One region of the Microbacterium sp. NPDC077184 genome, then DNA from elsewhere that is predicted to be linked to it. Evidence: predicted binding sites of a transcription regulator. Region 1 holds the regulator's gene; each other region holds the start of a gene.
What was found. The regulator LexA, encoded in region 1, represses DNA repair genes until DNA is damaged. The targets are predictions, from matches to a motif close to TCGAACANNTGTTCGA.
Positions count from the first base shown of each region.

Region 2: AB0O93_RS03870 (DUF222 domain-containing protein) is a predicted target of LexA. The motif match lies at 2,145-2,160, and genes of this name have one in related genera.
Region 3: AB0O93_RS00530 (DUF222 domain-containing protein) is a predicted target of LexA. The motif match lies at 2,432-2,447, and genes of this name have one in related genera.
Region 4: AB0O93_RS06990 (DUF222 domain-containing protein) is a predicted target of LexA. The motif match lies at 2,140-2,155, and genes of this name have one in related genera.

Region 1 covers NZ_JBFBMM010000006.1:234,455-239,007, forward strand. The annotation lists gene AB0O93_RS12530 (prolyl oligopeptidase family serine peptidase) at 1-1,095, opposite strand, end outside; gene AB0O93_RS12535 (hypothetical protein) at 1,132-2,457, opposite strand; gene lexA (transcriptional repressor LexA) at 2,527-3,207, opposite strand; gene AB0O93_RS12545 (LysM peptidoglycan-binding domain-containing protein) at 3,485-3,853, shown strand; gene AB0O93_RS12550 (histidinol-phosphate transaminase) at 3,882-4,553, shown strand, end outside.
Region 2 covers NZ_JBFBMM010000001.1:801,919-806,471, reverse strand. The annotation lists gene AB0O93_RS03875 (methyltransferase) at 1-706, shown strand, start outside; gene AB0O93_RS03870 (DUF222 domain-containing protein) at 734-2,107, opposite strand; gene AB0O93_RS03865 (hypothetical protein) at 2,241-2,615, opposite strand; gene AB0O93_RS03860 (DUF4287 domain-containing protein) at 2,615-2,863, opposite strand; gene AB0O93_RS03855 (NAD-dependent epimerase/dehydratase family protein) at 2,916-3,878, shown strand; gene AB0O93_RS03850 (MFS transporter) at 4,139-4,553, opposite strand, start outside.
Region 3 covers NZ_JBFBMM010000001.1:118,424-122,976, forward strand. The annotation lists gene AB0O93_RS00515 (thiamine pyrophosphate-binding protein) at 1-808, shown strand, start outside; gene AB0O93_RS00520 (FAD/NAD(P)-binding oxidoreductase) at 836-2,050, opposite strand; gene AB0O93_RS00525 (hypothetical protein) at 2,047-2,295, opposite strand; gene AB0O93_RS00530 (DUF222 domain-containing protein) at 2,458-3,798, shown strand; gene AB0O93_RS00535 (zinc-ribbon domain-containing protein) at 3,831-4,553, opposite strand, start outside.
Region 4 covers NZ_JBFBMM010000002.1:481,544-486,096, forward strand. The annotation lists tRNA gene AB0O93_RS06970 (tRNA-Pro) at 64-137, opposite strand; gene AB0O93_RS06975 (GNAT family N-acetyltransferase) at 253-840, shown strand; gene AB0O93_RS06980 (RNA-binding S4 domain-containing protein) at 884-1,249, shown strand; gene AB0O93_RS06985 (alpha/beta hydrolase) at 1,263-2,057, opposite strand; gene AB0O93_RS06990 (DUF222 domain-containing protein) at 2,193-3,545, shown strand; gene AB0O93_RS06995 (TetR family transcriptional regulator) at 3,616-4,260, opposite strand; gene AB0O93_RS07000 (MDR family MFS transporter) at 4,397-4,553, shown strand, end outside.

The DNA of each region.
Region 1 (4,553 bases):
GTCGCCGGCGATCCGGACCACGTCTTCGGGGACGTCGACGTCCACGAGCCGGAGCGCCGGCATGCCGTGGCCCGTCGTGCCGCTGACGAGCACCCGCGTTCCCGCAGCATCCTCGATCGCCGCGGTCGCCGTGACATCCAGGGGAAGACGCCGTGTGCCCCCGCCGGGCGCGAGGAGAACGACCTCGTCGCTCCCGCGGGTGCGCACCGCGACGATCCGGCCGTCGTCGAGTGGGCGGAACCAGCGGGTGCCGAGGACCCAGAGCGGACCCCCGGTGTCGGCGTCGACCGGGGCGACGGAGGTGCGGTTTCCGGTGCGGAGATCGTGGCGCCAGAGGTTCCACCGCCCGTCGGGATCGTCGGAGTAGAGGAGTGTGTCGTCGTCGAGCCACACCGGTTGCACCGGTGATGACCCGCCGGCGGTGATCGCGCGCGGCTCGTTCCGGAGTGTGCCGATCTCCGCGACCCGCACCTCCGCCCGGTCCCAGGGCATGTCGGGGTGATTCCACGCGATCCAGGCGATCCGCTTGCTGTCGGGGGAGAGGGTCGGGTGGGCGACGAAATCGCTGCCGGCGGCCAGGACGGTCGGCGGGGTTCCGGCATCGCCGTCCCAGGGGATCTCCACGATGTCGCGGCGGACGGGCGTGCCCAGGGTCTCGCGGACGGCGAGGATCCGCCCGCGCTGGATGCTCAGGCCTCCGAAGCGGACGTCCGGGTCCTCCGCGGTGAGCGCGGTCGGTGTCGAGTCGGGAGCGAGGACGTAGACCCGCTGGTCGGTCTTCTCCACGAACACCAGGACGTCGTCGTGCGCCGCCCATGCGCCTCCGCCGTACTCGTGGACGCGTGAACGGGCGTTCCAGGGCGGGGGCAGGAGCGTCCGGACATCGCCGTCCGCGTTGCGCGCCCGGACGGCGATGCGGCCGCCCTCGTCGGGAAGCGATTCACCCCACCAGATCTCTTCGCGCGCCGGCCCGGCGAAGTATGCGCCCTCGAGGCGGGGAGAGGAGCGGGCGACCGTTCGCGCGTCCAGGGGTGACGGCCATGCGCCCCAGGCGGGGGCGGACGCGGGAGCGGGGTTTTCCGAGGGGGTGGTCACCCCCTCCACGCTAGAGCGAAACCGTCGGAAGCGCCGCTACCGTGCCGTTTCGACCTCGACCTGTCGGATCTGCAGCACCTCGAGGATCAGCGCGACGCCGAGGGTCGTCAGGATCACGGCGACGACGTCGCCGATGCCGAGGGGGCGCAGCGCGAACAGCCACAGCACGGCACCGGCGGCCAGGAGGACGCGGACGAGGACGCGACGTGTCCCGAGCCAGCGGCCGAAGCCACCGGTGTCCACCCCCCACGCGGCGACGCGGGCGCGCGCGGAGGCGCCGGCGCGTCCGCCGGCGGAGCGCAGCGCGCGGGCGGGGCGGGAGCGCCCGAGCATCCATCCGGCGACGGCGACGAGGACGCCGAGGAGCGCGAGGACGGCGGCGGAGTGGGCCATCGCCCCGACCATCTGGGCGTAGATGACTTCCAGCGCCGAGGGCGAGAGGCCCGCGTCCTGCGCGACCGCCCCGACCCCGGCGCCGCCGAGGGCGAACCCGGCCGCGAGCGAACCGGCGCCGAGTGCCAACGCCACCCCCGTTCCGAGGACGGCGACGCTGCGGCGGCGGGCGAGGAGGATGCCGAGGCCGAAGAGCGCGAGCGTCACGACGGGAAGCCACCACCCGCCCACGGCGGCCGCGGCGTAGCCGGTGCGCAGGAGCGTCAGGTTCTGACCGTCCCCGAGGATGATCACCCGGTCGACGGTCGGGATCAGGCTCGCGACGCCGATCCCGCGATCCTGCAGGTTCGCCTTGACCCGTTCGACGACGGCGCCCAGCTGGATGCCGACCCCGTCGTCGGTCCGGACGACCAGGCCACCCCCGTCGGAGGTGGCCGCCGCGGTCAGCGCGCGATGGGCCGCTCGCGTCGTCGTCGCCCAGACATCGGTGAAGGCGTCGGAGGCCACCACGCGGGTGACCGTGGTCTGGACGAGGCTTTCGAGGCCTGCCGCGGCCGGCTGCTGGAGCAGCTCCAGGGCGGATGCCGCGCGCGGGGGGAGGCCGAGATCGCTGACGGCCGAGAACACCTCGGCCGTGAGGGCGTCGAAGTCGACCTGGTCGGTGATCGCCTCCATCGTCTCGTCGACGATGAGCGCCTGCACGGCGGGGTCGGTCGACAGCGGCGCGAGCGTCGACACGAACGCGTCCTCGTCCACGAGCTGGACGCGGGTCCAGGCGGACACGATCGACACGGGCACGAGGACGGCGGCGATGATGATGCACAGCGCGGAAGCGAGGCTGCGGAGCCCGCCGCGGCCGGTTCGCGGTGCGGGCTCGCCGTCACGGCGGACGGCCAGTCGGGCGTTCTCCGCTTCCAGCTCGCGGATGCGCGCCTCGAGCGCGGCCTGATCGGAGGACTCCATGGTCATGGGGCCATCATGGTGCACCCGCCGCGGTCGGCGTCGGAGGATCACCCCCGGCGGGTGAGCGCCCGGGAGTCAGACGCTGCGCAGCACGGCGACGACTTTGCCGAGGACGACGGCGTCGTCGCCGAGGATGGGTTCGAAGGCCGAGTTCCGCGGAAGCAGCCACGTGTGACCGTCCCTCTGGCGGAAGGTCTTCACGGTCGCTTCGCCGTCGAGCATCGCGGCGACGATGTCGCCGTTGTCGGCGCTCGGCTGAGAACGCACGACGACCCAGTCGCCGTCGCAGATGGCGGCGTCGATCATCGACTCTCCGGTGACCTTGAGCATGAACAGGTCGCCCTTGCCGACGAGCTGTCGGGGCAGGGGGAAGATCTCGTCGATCTGCTGGTCGGCGGTGACGGGGACACCGGCGGCGATGCGGCCCACCAGCGGCACCAGGGCGGCGTCGCCGACCGTGGGGGAGGCGTCCACGGGGCTTTCGGTGGCCGTGCCGGGCAGATCGATGAGCACCTCCATGGCGCGGGTCTTGCCGGCGTCCCGCCGGAGGTATCCGCTGAGCTCGAGCTGGTTGAGCTGGTGCGTGACGCTGGACAGCGACTTCAGCCCCACCGCATCACCGATCTCCCGCATGCTCGGCGGGTATCCGTGGCGGGCGATCGACCGCTGGATGACTTCGAGGATCGCCAGCTGCTTCTCGCTCAGGCTCTTGCGGCGCCGGGTGTGCGGCTTCTGAGATCCGGTGACGTCGCTCATCTCGGCTCCTGTCTCGCCCTGTGTCGCAGAGCGGTCTTCGAATGTCGGAGGTCCGTGGTGTGGTTCCGCTGTCGAAACCGTATCCGCACCTTCGGACCTTCGCCGGGATCGGAGGGGCGTGTCGCTTTCGACAGTGTCGGTCCCAGCCCGGCATTTGACATCCATCATAGTCGAAGATAGCTTCGGAAGAGAAGTTCGCGTGCGGCCCCTCTGGCCGGGGGTCGCATGCGAACTCCCGAACAGAGAGCGGCTCCGACCGATCTCAGAGGAGAAGAGCATGACCACCATCGACACCACCTGGTCCCCCCGTCCGATCGCCCCGCGGACGCGGCTCCGATTGACCACGCGGGGGCGCCGTGCGCTGGCGTTCGCGGTGGCGCTCCCGGTGTCCGCTGCGATGGCGATCGCGGTGATCAGCGGCGGCAGTGCCCTGGCGGGACGCGAGGCCGGCGCGCCGGAGGGCACGTTCTCAGCGGTCGTCGTCGCGCCGGGGGATTCGCTCTGGTCCATCGCCGAGCGCGTCGCGCCGGGCGCGGATCCGCGCGACGTCGTCGATGCCATCGTACGTCTCAACGCCCTCGACGGCGCCGGTCTGCAGGCGGGTCAGAGTCTCGCGATCCCCGCGGACTACGCGACCGGTCGGTGATCGGCCCGGGCGGGCGCGGCGCTCTACGATGGGAGGGGTGACCACCCGCTTGGAAGACCTCCCCCTGCGCGATGACCTCCGCGGGATGACACCGTACGGCGCCCCTCAGGCAGCCCTCCCCGTCGCGCTCAACGTCAACGAGAACACCCACCCGGTGCCGGAAGAGGTCGCCGACGACATCCTGGACGCGGTGGCGCTGGCGCTGCGCGAGGTCAATCGGTACCCGGACCGCGAGTTCACCGGTCTGCGCGAGGGGTTCGCGCAGTACCTCGGCCACGGCCTCGAAGCGGCGAATATCTGGGCCGCGAACGGCTCGAACGAGGTCCTCCAGCACATGCTGCAGGCGTTCGGCGGCCCGGGACGCCGCGCGTTCGGGTTCGCCCCCACCTACTCGATGTATCCGCTCCTCACGCGCGCGACGGGCGCGGAGTGGGTCGCCGGCACACGTGGCGAGGACTTCACCGTCGATCCGGAGGATGCGGCCCGGCAGGTCGCCGACGCCGGGGCGGACGTCGTGTTCCTCTGCGCGCCGAACAACCCCACCGGCACGCCGATGGGGCTGGACGCCATCCGCGCGGTGTACGACGCCACGGACGGCGTCGTCATCGTCGACGAGGCCTATCAGGAGTTCGCCCCGCGGGAAGAGCCGTCCGCACTCACGCTGCTCCCGGGCCGCGAGCGGCTCGTGGTGTCGCGCACG
Region 2 (4,553 bases), on a different contig from region 1:
GCGGGTGTTCGCCGGCGGGCGTCTGAAGCACATGTCGCGGTCGATGAACGACGTGCTCGGGCGGCGGTTCGGTGTCGTCGAGGCGTCTCTGGCGCGGCAGAAGTCGCGCGTGCTGCGCGCGTCGGATCCGCGCGACGGCGCCGATCCCGTGCCCGCCCGCGCGGACGTGGACGGGCTCGTGGTCTGCGCATTCGGCGGGGCGTTCGCGGGCGCGACGATCGACATCGGGACGCGGCTGCTGCTCGCACATCTTCCCGAGCGGATGCCGAGCCACGGCGTCGTCATCGACTTCGCGTGCGGCACGGGTGTCGTGGGCGCCGAGCTCGCCCGTCGGCATCCGGAGCTCACGGTGATCGCCACGGATCAGTCCGCGGTGGCGGTGGCGTCGGCACGCGCGACGGCGGAAGCCAACGGCGTGGGCGATCGAGTTCGCGTGGTGCGCGACGACCTGCTCGCGATGCAACCCGACGGGAGTGCCGGGTTGATCGCCCTGAATCCGCCGTTCCACAGTGATGCCGCCGTGACGTCGACCCTCGCGCCACGCTTCTTCCGCGAGGCGCGACGCGTCCTCCGCCCCGGCGGCGAGCTGTGGACGGTGTGGAACTCGCCGCTGAACTATCGCGGCACGCTCGAGCGCACGGTCGGACCCACGCGCCAGGTGGCGCGCAACGCGAAGTTCACGGTGACCGTGTCGGTCGCCCGCTGACCACCTCACCGGCAGCCCCGCGAATTCTCAGAACGGTGGGGACCCCATCGACCGCGCCGGTTCGGGTTCGGGTTCGGGCTCAGGATCCGGGATGAACATCACTCGGGGTGGTGGGTCCTCGATGTAGACCGCCCCCGAGGGCGCGGTGAATCGGAGTCTGCCGCCGGGGAGTTGCTCGACGGTCCATCCCGCGGCATGGCGGGTCACGTGGTGTCGGGTGCAGCACGGGCCGAGATTGTCGCCCTCGGTCTTCCCGCCGTTCGCGTACTCCTGGTGGTGATCGATCTCGGAGCGCATCGCGGGTCGACGGCAGCCGGGGAACGCGCATCGCACGTACCGGGCCTGCAGGAATCGCTTGATCCCCGCCGTCGGGGTATACCGGTCCGTGGTGAGCACTTCCGCGGTGACGGGGTGGAGGAACACCCGGTCGAACCCGGGAGCATTCCCGGTGAGGATCCGCACCGTGGCGGGGTCGATCGCGCACTTCCCGTTGAGCTCCGCCCCACCCGAGGTGGTGCCGGCGAGGGTGGTGGCGGGGATGCTGACCTGCACGCTCCCGCGGATCGCCGCGAGCCCACCCCCGGTGGGATCGACGGTGGGGGCAGCGGTCAGGAGCATGTCCATCACCACATCCGCGCGGATCTGATCCAGCGTGCGGTCATCGAACCACGGCTCTTCGACCTCCTCCCCGCGCGCCTGCCGCCCGGCGTACTCCCGTCGGGCCCGGAGGTCGGCCGCTTTGATCTCACGCGCCACCTGCGTCGCACGGTCGTACGCCCCGTGAACATAGGTGGAGGGCGCGATCGTTCCCAGCATCGACATCCCATCGGGGAGGTCCTCGACGAACACCCGCTGCGTGCACGCCGCGACCTCGTGCCGCTCCTGCACCGTCCGCGGGTTGAGCTTGTCCGCCACCTGCTGCGCATACGGACGCAACCGGCCCGTCGCAGTCTTCACCGCGTAATCCAGGACATCCTTCTCATACGCCGCCCGCGCCTCCGGGTCCGGCAGGTCGGCACCGAACTCCACGATCACCTTCGTGTGCGCCTGCGACACCTGCCCCGCCCGCCACGCCTCGAACGTCGGGGCGTACTCCGTCACCAACCGGTGGCACTCGAAGAGCCGGTTCTGCACCGTGCTGTCGTTCACCCGGGTCGCGGCACCGATCTCCGCCGCCATCGCCCGCAAAGGCATCTCCCGCGCCTTGGCCGTTGTCGATCCGAGGCGTGCGGTCTGCTCCTGCGTGAACGCATACGCCTCGGCCATTGCCGCGGCCTCGCGCGCCTGACCCTCCGCAACCACGCGACGAGCCTCCATGATCTCGTCCACGAACGCCGCCGTCTTCCGCGCCACCGCATCACGATCATCGTTGTCGCCCACCGGCTCCGGAGTCTCGTTCATGGCTTCTCGTCTCGATCAGTTTTCGATGATCACAGACTAGAACACACCTACGACAGTCCGCCGCGAGGATCGAGCCGTGTGGAGAAGATCCGACCTACGGGAGGCAGAGCCGAAGCCGCACCCCGCACGCCCGTCAGCGCCGTGTCGACCAGAGCGCCCATGCGACGAGCACGGGCTGGAAGAACAGGCGGAAGAAGCGCTTGCGGTCGGTGTCCAGACCGAACCCGTCGCGGCGACGGAGCCACTGCTCGATGTTGCCGGGGAAGATCGCGATGAAGAAGGCGGCGAGGATCGCGCCCATCCGCCGGCGCGATCCGGGCAGGGCGACGAGCGATGCTCCGAGCATCACCTCGACCACCCCGGAGGCGACGACGACACCGTCTTCGTCCATCAGCTCGCGGGCGAAATCCGGGACCTGCGCCCGGAACTCTTTGCGCGCCCAGGTGAGGTGACTGATGCCGGCGAACACCATGGCCGAAGCCAGCGCCCACCGGGCGGCGGTGCGGATCATGCGAGCTTCGCCTTGGCGTAGGCGACGATCGCGTTCGCGTGCCCGTGGCCGAGACCGTGCTCGGACTTCAGCGCCTGGACAACCGCCATGTGCGACTGGGTGTCGAGTCCGTCGGCCGCGATGTCGAGCCACTCCTGGACAGGACGGCCATAGGTCTTCTCGATGCTCGGAAAGTACGAGGCCGGCCCCTTGACGGTCCCGCCGGCGGCGGGTGCGGGTGGCGCGGGCACGCGGTGGGTGGTCATGCTGAGAGCGTAAGGGCTGGAGCACCGGCGCGACACCGTCGACACTGGGTCCATGCAACGCGTTCTCGTCCTCGGCGGTACGGGCTGGGCGGGTCGCGAGACCGCCCGGCACCTCATCGACAGCGGCGCAGACGTGACCTGCCTCGCCCGCGGGATTTCCGGCGGCGTCCCGGACGGCGCCCACCTGATTCGGGCCGACCGCAGCGCCCCCGGCGCGTACGACCGACTCCGCGGGGAGTGGGACGAGGTCATCGAGTTCTCCTCCGCGCCCGACCTCGTCGGACCGGCCCTCGACGCACTCGCCGACCGCACCGCCCATTGGACGCTCGTCTCGACGATCTCGGTGTACGCGCGCAACGACGAACCCGGCGCCGACGAGTCGGCCGCGCTCGTCTCCCCCGCCGATCTGACGCAGTACCCCGACGCGAAGGTCGCCGCCGAGCTCGCCACCCGCCGCCGCCTGGAGGGGCGACTACTCATCGCCCGCCCCGGACTCATCGTCGGCCCCGGTGACCCGAGCGACCGGTTCGGCTACTGGCCGGCGCGCTTCAGCCGGAGCGGTCCTGCGCTCCTGCCGGTCACGCAGGACCGATTCGTGCAGGTCATCGACGTGGCGGACCTGGCCGCCTGGCTCGCCCGCGCCGCCACCGACGGCATCCGCGGCTCCGTGAACGCCGTCGGCGAGGTCCACCCGATGGCCGCCGCGCTCGCCGGCGTGGCGGATGCGGCGTCGTTCGCCGACGATTGTGTCGAAGCGGACGACGACACCCTGCGCGCCCACGACGTGCAGTACTGGGCCGGGCCTCGATCCCTGCCCCTGTGGCTCCCTCGCGCGGATACCGCGCTCGCGCAGCGGTCCGGGCGCCGTTTCCTCGAGACGGGTGGTCGCCGCCGGCCGCTCGCCGAGACGATCGAACGCACCCTGGCGGACGAACGCCGTCGCGGGATCGACCGGGAGCGCCGCTCGGGACTCACCGCCGCCGAAGAGCGTGCGATCCTCGAGGCGCTCCGCTGAACGAATGCCTCGACGACGCGACCGCAACACCCGCGAACCGTCGCTCCCCCACACGGAGGAAGCGGTGCCCTCCGGGTCTCGATGGTCCTGGGGGGCTGGACCACGGACTCCCGGAGGGCACCTGAACCCGTCACCTCGGCCCGGAGTCGGGTGGCCGTCTCGACGGGTGCACAGGCCTGGCTGCGCGGTCGCGATGCGGATCTATCGGCCACGGTAGTCGGCGAAAACGGCGGGGTCCATTCCCCCGCATGAGAGTTCCCTCAGTCTTTGATCAAGGTCTCGGCCTTCGCCTCGTCTTCGGCAGTGACGCCCGGCAGCTCGCGCAGCCCCCAGAACGGACCGATGACGACGAACAGCACGGACAACAGCCCGCCGATGGCCCCGATCCACATCGTCGCCACAGCCCCGTACGCGGTGCCGAGCACGCCGGCGAGCAGCGCGCCGATCGGCATCACTCCCCACACGAAGAAGCGGATTGAGGCGTTCATCCGGCCGAGCAGCGGTTTCGGCGTGATCCTCTGACGGAACGACACCTGCACGATGTTGTAGACGAGCACCGTGAACATCCCGACCGCGGACTGCACCACGAGCACGACGAAGGCGATCTCGGGGACGAGGGCGGCGGCCGGCAGGAAGAGTCCCGCGACGGAGAATCCGATCGAGCTGATCGGGATG
Region 3 (4,553 bases), on a different contig from region 1:
CGATCTGACCAGCGGATTCTTCACCCAGAGGATCGATCCGCGACGCGCGGTGGAGATCGGCGGCGAGGGCGTCACTTGGAATGGAGACCGGTTCGCGCCCCTCGCGATGACCGACGCCCTCCGTCTTCTGGCCGATGTCGTGCGGGCGAGCGGCGCGCACCTCGCGCGGCGTTCGGTGACAACGATCGCCGGCCCGTCAACGGTGCCCCGTGGCTCCGGCGCGCTCGATCAGGCGACACTGTGGCGCGACGTGGCGGGCTTCCTGCGTTCCGGCGACGTCGTCCTCGCCGAGCAGGGCACCGCGTTCTACGGCATGGCCGACCATCGACTCCCGGCGGGGGTCACGTTCATCGGCCAGCCGCTGTGGGCCGCCATCGGGTACACCCTGCCGGCCCTGCTCGGCGCCGCGCTCGCGCGGCCGGATGCGCGGCCGATCCTTCTCATCGGCGACGGCGCGGCGCAGATGACGGTCGCCGAGCTCGGCACGCTCCTGCGTCACAGGATCCCCGCGGTGATCGTCGTCGTCGACAACGGCGGGTACACGGTCGAACGGGTGATCCACGGACCGGATGCCGCCTACAACGACATCGCCGCGTGGGACTGGGTCGCCCTCCTGCGGGCGATGGACCCCACCGGCTCCGCGCACGGCATCCGGGTGGACACGGAGGAAGGCCTCGCTGACGCGCTCGCCGTCGCACGGGAGGCGACGACGCTGACGCTCATCCAGGCGGTCGTGCCGCCCCTCGACGTCCCCCCGGTGCTCGCCGTCGTCGCGGCTGCCGCCGCACGCGCGAACCGACGCGCCTGACCGGTGTGACGGCGCGTGCTCGCGCAATCAGACGCGGCCGGTGAGGATCAGGTTCCAGTAGACCCAGGGCAGGATGTGGCGGTCGGCGATCCACGACAGTCGGCTCTCGCGGTACATCCCGCGGAAGAACGGGATCGTCGGCTTCTGTGCACCCTCGTCGTCGAACTCCGCCCACACGACGCTCGACCGCGACACCGTGAACGGGCACACGCCGTAGCCGTCGTAGCGAGCGGATGCCGGACGGCCCGCAAGGACGGCGGCGACGTTTTCTGCCACCGCCCAGGTCTGCTTGCGCAGGGCGCCGCCGCACTTGGAGTTGGAGCTGGCCGCCGCGTCGCCGATCGCCCAGATGTCGGGGAAGCGCGGATGCCGGAGCGTCTCGGGGTCGACCTCGACGAAGCCGCCGCCGTCGCCTGTCGCGGGCAGCACGGACGCCTTCAGCCAGTCGGGGGCGGACTGCGGCGGTTCGACGTTGAGGACGTCGAAGGCGAGGTCCTCGCGCCCGGCCGGTCCATCGAGCGTCACGGTCTGCGCCTCGCCGTCGACCGCGGCGACCGTGGTCGACGTGCGCACCTCGATGCCGTACTCGGCGATCTTCCGTTCGAGCTCGGCGTCGAACGGGGCGAGGAACACCGAGCGCGTCGGCACGACCAGGACGACTCGGATGTGGTCGAGGACACCGCGCGCCCGCCAGTAGTCGCAGGCCTGATACATCGGCTTCTGGCCGGCTCCGGCGCACGAGGCGGGGCCTTCGGGCTGAACGAAGACGACCGTTCCCGACGTGACATCGCGCAGGAGGCGCGAGGTCTTCTTCGCCAGGTCGAAGCGGTAGTGCGACGACACCGCGGGGGTGTCGAGGGCGGCGGCGAGGCCGGGGATGCGGTCCCAGTCCAACTGGATGCCGGGGGAGACGATGAGCTGGTCGTACTCCACGCGCGTGCCGTCGCTGAGGCTCACGGCGTGGTCCTCGGGGTGGACCTCGGTGACGGCATCCCGGATCCAGCGGACGCCCGGAGGAATGACGGAGCGCTGCGACCGCACGGTCTCGCTGGCGCGGGCGGTGCCGCCGGCGACATGGGAGAACAGGGGTTTGTAGTGGTGGGCCCCGCGCGGCTCGATGATCGCGATGTCGGTCACCCCGCGTCGTCGCAGTCGCGCGGCGACGGACACGCCGCCGTTGCCGCCGCCGATCACCGCCACCCGGTGGCGGATCGGCGTGACGGGGGCGACCGCGTCGCTCACGACGTGGGTTCCGAGGCGGAGAACTCGCCGTCGGCGATCGCGTCGGCGTATTTGCGGATGTCCGGGCCGGGCTCGTAGTCGATGAAGCGATCCTTCAGCAGGCTGTTCAGCTCGGCGAAAGCATCATCCGACGACAGCCCGGGCTTGTCGGCGACGGCCTGAACGGCCTCCTGCAGGACGCGATCGGCATCGTCGAGGATCTTCTTGCGAGCGGGCTCGTTCCAGGTGACGTCTGAGATATCCATGGGCACACGCTAGGGCGGCGCACCTGCCGAAAGCGGGGGCTTGCATCCGCGCGTCGGAGGGCGCATGATGCCGGGCCTTGGCAGCGGCGAGATGTTATCTATGAACGAGGCAACGGGCAGGCTTCTCTGTCGAATGTCGTAGGTGTGTTCTAGTGTTCGGGTATGGATGGTTCAGGGTTCGAGGGCATCGCGGAAGCGTTGGCGGCGGTGGTCGCCGCGGGTGGGGGCCGGCCGGTGACAGCGTTGTCGCCGGGGGAGTTACTGGGGGTGCTGGAGGCTTTCGGGGCGTTGAAGCGTCACGTGGATGCCGGGTTGGCGCCGGTGGCCGCGGAGGTGGCGCGGCAGTCGCGGCGGGAGCTCGGGTCGGATTCCCTGGCGCGGAAGGCGGGGTTCTCCTCCGCCCCGGCACTGGTGGCGACCACGGTCGGAACGAGCATGGGGGAGGCGGTGCGGTGGATCCAGGTCGGGGAAGCGACCGCACCCCGCATCGCGTTGACCGGGGACGAGCTGCCCGCGCGGCATCCGCATGTGGCCCGCGCGGTCGCAGACGGTGTCCTCGGGATGACGGGCGCGGCAGCGATCACCGCCCTGCTGGACCGTGTGGCCGTGCGGGTGGATCCGGAACGGCTCGAGCGGGCGGAGGCGGAACTGGTGGGGTTGGTGCCGGGTCTTCGCCCGGATCAACTGTCGAAACTCCTCGCCCGCGCGGTAGCGCACCTGGACCCCGACGGCATCGCACCCCGCCACGAGGACTGCGTCGCGGACCGGTCGTTCACCCTCCAGGAACGCGACGGGATGCTGCACCTGACCGGGAAACTGGATGCCGAAACCGGAGCACCGGTGAAAGCCGCGATCGAAGCGATCGTGGGTGGGGTGCTGCGCCGCAACGAACACGCCGACACCGACGCCGGTGAACGGGACCCCCGGTCCGTGAAACAGATCCAAGCGGACGCTCTCGCGGACCTGTGTCGCCACGCGATCGGATGCACGGAGGTTCCCACCGGTCCACAGGCCACCATCGTGGTGCGGGTGGACCTGGCAGACCTGGAAGCGGGCACCGGCGCGGCCACCATCGACGGACTCACCGCCCCGATCCCTGCCGGAGCCGTGCGGCGCCTCGCCGCGGACGCGCAGGTCATCCCCTGCGTCCTCGGCGGAGACAGCGACATCCTCGACTGGGGCCGCACACGCCGCCTCTTCACGAGCGCGCAGAAACTCGCGTTGGTGGAACGCGACGGCGGGTGCGTGTCGTGCGGGGCACCGCCGGCGTGGTGTCACGTCCACCACGTGAACTGGTGGAAACGCGACAAGGGTTCCACCGACCTCGGCAACGGGGTGCTGCTGTGCACCGGATGCCACCACCGCCTCCACGCCGACGGGTGGGACATCCACATCGACGGCACCGGCACCCACGCCACCGTCTGGCTCATCCCCCCACCCTGGATCGACCCCCACCGCACCCCACGCCCCACCGGCACCCGCAGATATACCCTCACCGCCTGACACGGCAGGGGCGGCTGAGCGCGCCTCCGACGTCACACCACGTACGCGTCGACCAGCAGCGGCCCACGGATGCCGCGGAGCGTGTCGATCAGTCGCGCCAGCGTCACCCGGTTCCACGACGACACCTGCAGGTCGTGGGGCCCGAGAGGCTCGAGCTTCCCGGTGCGGATGCGGACGACCTCCCACTTCGCCGCGCGCAGCGCCCGGTCCTTCCGGCGGTCCGCGTCAGCGCGCCTGCCGACGTGCTCCAGACCATGCCGGCCGGTGCTGTCGTACTCGATGGCGATCCGCAGCTCGGTGAGCACGATGTCGGGCCACACCTCGACGTGGTCGAAGAACGGACGAGCGACCCGCACCGCATTCAGCCCGGGGGTGAGCGTCAGCGCGCCGAAGAGATCAGCTCGCAGCTGCGCTTCGACCGCGGATGCGGGGCGTGGTGCGCACTCCGACGAGAAGGCCGCGCCGACCGGCACGGCGGGGGTCTTCGGGCAGATTCGCTGAGGCGGCTTCGGCTTCCGTGCGCGGAGAACGGTGCGGCCGGCGGCGACATCCGGAGCACCCGGAGCACCCGGAGCACCCGGAGCGCGGGACACGACGGGACCGCCCCCAGCCCTCGGACGCGGCCACGTCACCGTCTCCCGCATCGGCAGCGCCGGTGCGGGCCGTGCACTCTGTGTGCACTCCGGGCACCACGCCGACCGCCGACGCTCGCGGCCGGGACGGTGACGCTGCTCGTCCGGGGTCGCGGCGAACGC
Region 4 (4,553 bases), on a different contig from region 1:
GGATAACCCACTCGCGGGAATGAGAAAAGGGCCCGCCTTCGGCGAACCCTCTTCCCATTCCGGTCGGGATGACAGGATTTGAACCTGCGACCCCTTGACCCCCAGTCAAGTGCGCTACCAAGCTGCGCCACATCCCGGAAGGCCGCGCATGCGCGGACAACTCCCCTATCCTAGCCGGTCGGAACGGCATCCGCGAACGCGTGCGGTGCCCGGGCATGGCGAGGGGCGGGTACCGCGAGTAGGGTCGCGCGCATGAGCCGGGTCACCGTGGAAGCCGCCAGCGCCGATCGCTTCGCCGACGTGCAGCACGCCCTCACGGGCGGAGGCGACGGAGCGAGCTGTCAGTGCCAGTGGTGGACACTCACGAACGCGCAGTTCTCTGCCGCTACGGCCGAGGAGCGGCTCCGGATGCTCCACGACGAGATCGGTGCCGGCCCGCCGCCCGGGCTGATCGCCTACGTCGAGGACGTCCCCGCGGGATGGGTGCGTGTCGGGCCGCGCGTGCGTCAACCTCGGCTCGAGCGTACGCGCGCGTTCGCATCAGTATCCGAGCAGCCGTGGGACGACGCATCCGTCTGGGCCGTCACCTGCTTCGTGACCCGTAAGGAGCACCGTGGCGAAGGGCTTAACGCAGCATTGCTCGACGCCGCCGTCACGTTCGCGCGAGCGCGCGGGGCGCGTGTCCTCGAGGCGTATCCGATCGACCCTGAGGCCGGCCGACGGCACACCGCGAACTCGCTGTTCCACGGGCTCCTGTCCACGTTCCTCTCCGCCGGCTTCCGAGAAGTCGGGCGGTCCCGTCCCGATCGCGTCGTGGTCGCTCTCACGCTGGAGAAGTGACGCGTCCGGACGGGAACGCCCCGCTGTTTGACATCATGGACGGATGACCACCACCGCCCGTGTCGATGCCTGGCTGTGGGCGGTCCGGGTGTACAAGACCCGTTCCGCGGCGACCACCGCGTGCCGCGCGGGTCATGTGCGCGTGAACGGCGAAAAGGCGAAGGCGGCTCAGACCGTCAAGCCCGGCGACGAGGTGCGCGTCCGGATCTCGGGATTCGACCGGATGCTCGTCGTCCGCCAGACGATCGTGAAGCGTGTCGGCGCGAGCGTCGCGGCGGAGGCGGTGGAGGACCGCACGCCGCCACCACCGCCCCGGGAGCTCACCGCGTTCGTGCCGGTGCGCGATCGTGGCGCCGGGCGCCCGACGAAGCGGGAACGCCGCGACATCGAGAAGCTCCGCGGGCGCTGACCTGACCGGTGAGTCACTCTGCCGCGAGGAACGGGCCGAGGACGGCGACCCACTCGTCGAACGCATCCAGATGCGCGTCGTGGGACGCACCGACGAGATCCACCCGCGCCGCGCGTCGTCCTCGAGCGACGAAGTCGGCCTTCTGCTCCTCGGTGAACATGCCGCCGTCGGCGTAGACCACGAGGGTGGGGACGCTGACGCTCTCCCACTCACTCCGATTCGGTTCGCTCATCCCGTCGAGCACGCGAACCATCACATCGGAATCGAACCGCGGATGCAGTCCGTCACTCCGCTGCTCGAGATCGGCGATCCACGTCCGGGCGAGCGCGCCGTCGCCGAGAAACTCTCGTGCTTCGGCGCGATCAGCGAAGGGAACAGGCCACGACCGGAAGAATGATCCGATCGCGGCATGGTCGTCGGCAGACCCTCCGCCGGCGCCGCCCTCGAGCATCACCAGCCGCCGGACCAGGTCAGGTCGGTGCGCCGCCACCAACATTGCCGTGTGCGCCCCCATCGACTGGCCGACGAGGTCGACCGGCTCGTGCCCCTCCGCTTCGATCACCCGCACGACGTCATCGACGAACGCGAGCCGCGACACATCGGCGGGCGTCCGCGTGCTGGCGCCGTGACCGCGCTGATCCACGAGGATCACCGGTCTCGGCGAAAGAGCCTCGGCGGTCGGGACGAACTCGCGCCCACTCCCGGCCAGTCCGTGCAAGACGACGACCATGGGCCCCACACCGGGGAAGACCGTGTACGAGATCGTCGCGCCGTCGAAGGCCGTGATCGCACGATGCTCTGCCGCCATCGAGTCACCGTACCTCAAGGCGGAGATTACGTCATTATCTTCGATTATTTTTTCCATGTGGCAGACGTTGCCCCGTCGAATGTCGTATCTCTGTTCTATCCTGGAGTCATCGACCGTTGAACGAATCGAGAAACCATGGACGAGACTCCGGATGCCGCGCCCGAGGCGTCGTGGGAGGAGCGGACCGCGGCGCACGTGGACGAGTGTGTGGCGTGGCACCGGCTGGAGGCGATCGTCCAGGCGGGGAAGGCTCGGGCGCTCGCCGCAGCGCAGGCGACCGCGTTGGAGCGGATGGCGGAGTCGCCGTCGGCGCAGTCGCGGGCGAGGGAAATGCCCATCCGCGGGATGGCGGCGGAGCTCGGCGCCGCCCTTCGCGTGAATGACCGGTCGGTGCAGACTCAGATGGATCAGGCCCACCGTTTGTGCACGGAGTACCCCGCGACGTGGTCGGCGTGGAAAGCGGGGAGGATCGACAGATCCCACACCCGGGTGATCGTCGACACCGGCGCGGCGATCCGCGATCCCGAGGCGCGCGCCGCGTATGAACGCGACGTACTGGACTACGCGGTGAAGACCACACCCGGGCGCGTGCGCCCCTATGCGCAGCAGGTCGCAGACAAACACCACCCCAGGACGATGCAAGAACGGCATGATGAGGCGCTCCCGTCCCGGCGGGTGTGGGTGGAAGACCTCGACGACGGCCTCTCGATGCTCGGGATGATCGGACCCTCCACCGAGATCCACGGTGCGTACGACCGCGCCACCCAGCAGGCAAAGGCCCTGAAGGGACATGACCTCCGCAACCGCCGCGACGCCGCTGAACGCGCCACGATCGACTCGCAGCTCGACGGCACCCAGAACGACTCCGCGTGCACCTGGTTCGATGACCGGACCCGGGACCAGATGCGCGTCGACATCATCCTCGACATGCTCCTCACCGCGGCCCCCTCCGTCGACCCCACCGGAGGCGACCTCGGCGCCATCAGAGGTGTCGTGCAAGTCACCATCCCCGCCACCACCCTCACCGGAACCACCACCGGCGGCGCGGAGCTGAACGGGAAGTGCGCGATCGACCCCACCACCGTCCGCACCCTCACCGGCACAGCCACCGGATTCGACCGCGTGTTCCTCCACCCCGTCACCGGAGCCGTCCTCACCGTCGACCGATACACCCCCAACGCCGCCCTCAAACGACTCCTGCTGGCAAGAGACGTGCGCTGCGCGTTCCCCGGATGCCGCCACCCCGCCCTCCGATCCGAGATCGACCACCGCAAAGAGCACGCGAAAGGCGGAACCACCGACGAGGACAACCTCGGCCCCTTCTGCCTCCGACACCACACCGTCAAACACACGGAAGGATGGACCGTCACCCAGCTCCCCGGCGGCAGACTCCACTTCACCGCACCTTCCGGCAAGACCTACACCGAAGACCCCCCACCCCGGGTCATGTTCCTCCCCGAACCCCAACCGGCATCCGCGCCCTTCTGAGGCAACGCACGGAGCCGCGCTCCACGTCACCGGGGACCAGGACGACCGACAACGCGGGGTCCGCGCCGAACTACTCCGCCGCGTCGCGGGAGAGGTGCGCGCCGAGAGGTGCGAGTCCGGCGATCACCTCGCGGTAGATGCCGCCGGCGCTGGCGGCATCGCCGAGCTCGGACCGCCGCACCCACTCACCGAAGACGACACGGATGATCGCGTCCATCGCCGCGACCGTCGCGCGGATCGTCAGGACATCGGCGTGAGCGCCCGCCGCGTCGACGGCGGCATCGATGAGCTCATCGGCATTGTCGATGTCATTCGTCACCGCGCGCGCGAGAAGCATGGGCTCCGACTCGATCACGCGGCGGACCCGCAGCACTCGTGCACGGATCTCCGGCCTGCGGTCGAAGTCGTCGAAGAGGCGCACCCACGCGTGCTGGATCGCCGCAGCGAGGTCCGCGCCGCCGCGCACATCATCGAGGAGTCCCACGCGGATCGCGCGGTATTCCGCATCCTCGTGGAAGAGCGCATGCTCCTTCGTCGGGTAGTACCGGAAGAACGTCCGCGGAGAGATGCCCGCGGACGCGGCGATCTCATCCACCGTCGTGGCTGCGACGCCCCGCTCCTCGAAGAGCGTGAGCGCGGCATCCGCCACCTCGCGCAGGGTTTCGCGGCGACGCCGCTCGCGCAGGCCGACCGGCGGGTTCTCCTCGGCTGTCATGTGAAGAATTGTACACGCGACGCCAACTTGGCAGTCACTGCCATGTACTCGACGAGTCCTCACCCGCATGTCACCGTGCGGTGCGCCCCGAACGAGAAAGAGCGTGCGCGTGACCCTCGAGAAGAACCTTCCTCCCCTGTCGTCCGAAGACCCGCGTCCCGCACGCGCCGTCCGTCCCGGCACCGTCATCGCCCTCCTCGTGGTGTCGGCGTTCGTCGTGATCCTCAACGAGACGATCATGAGCGTCGCGCTCCCCCGGCTGATGGAAGACCTCGGCATCACGGCTGCGACCG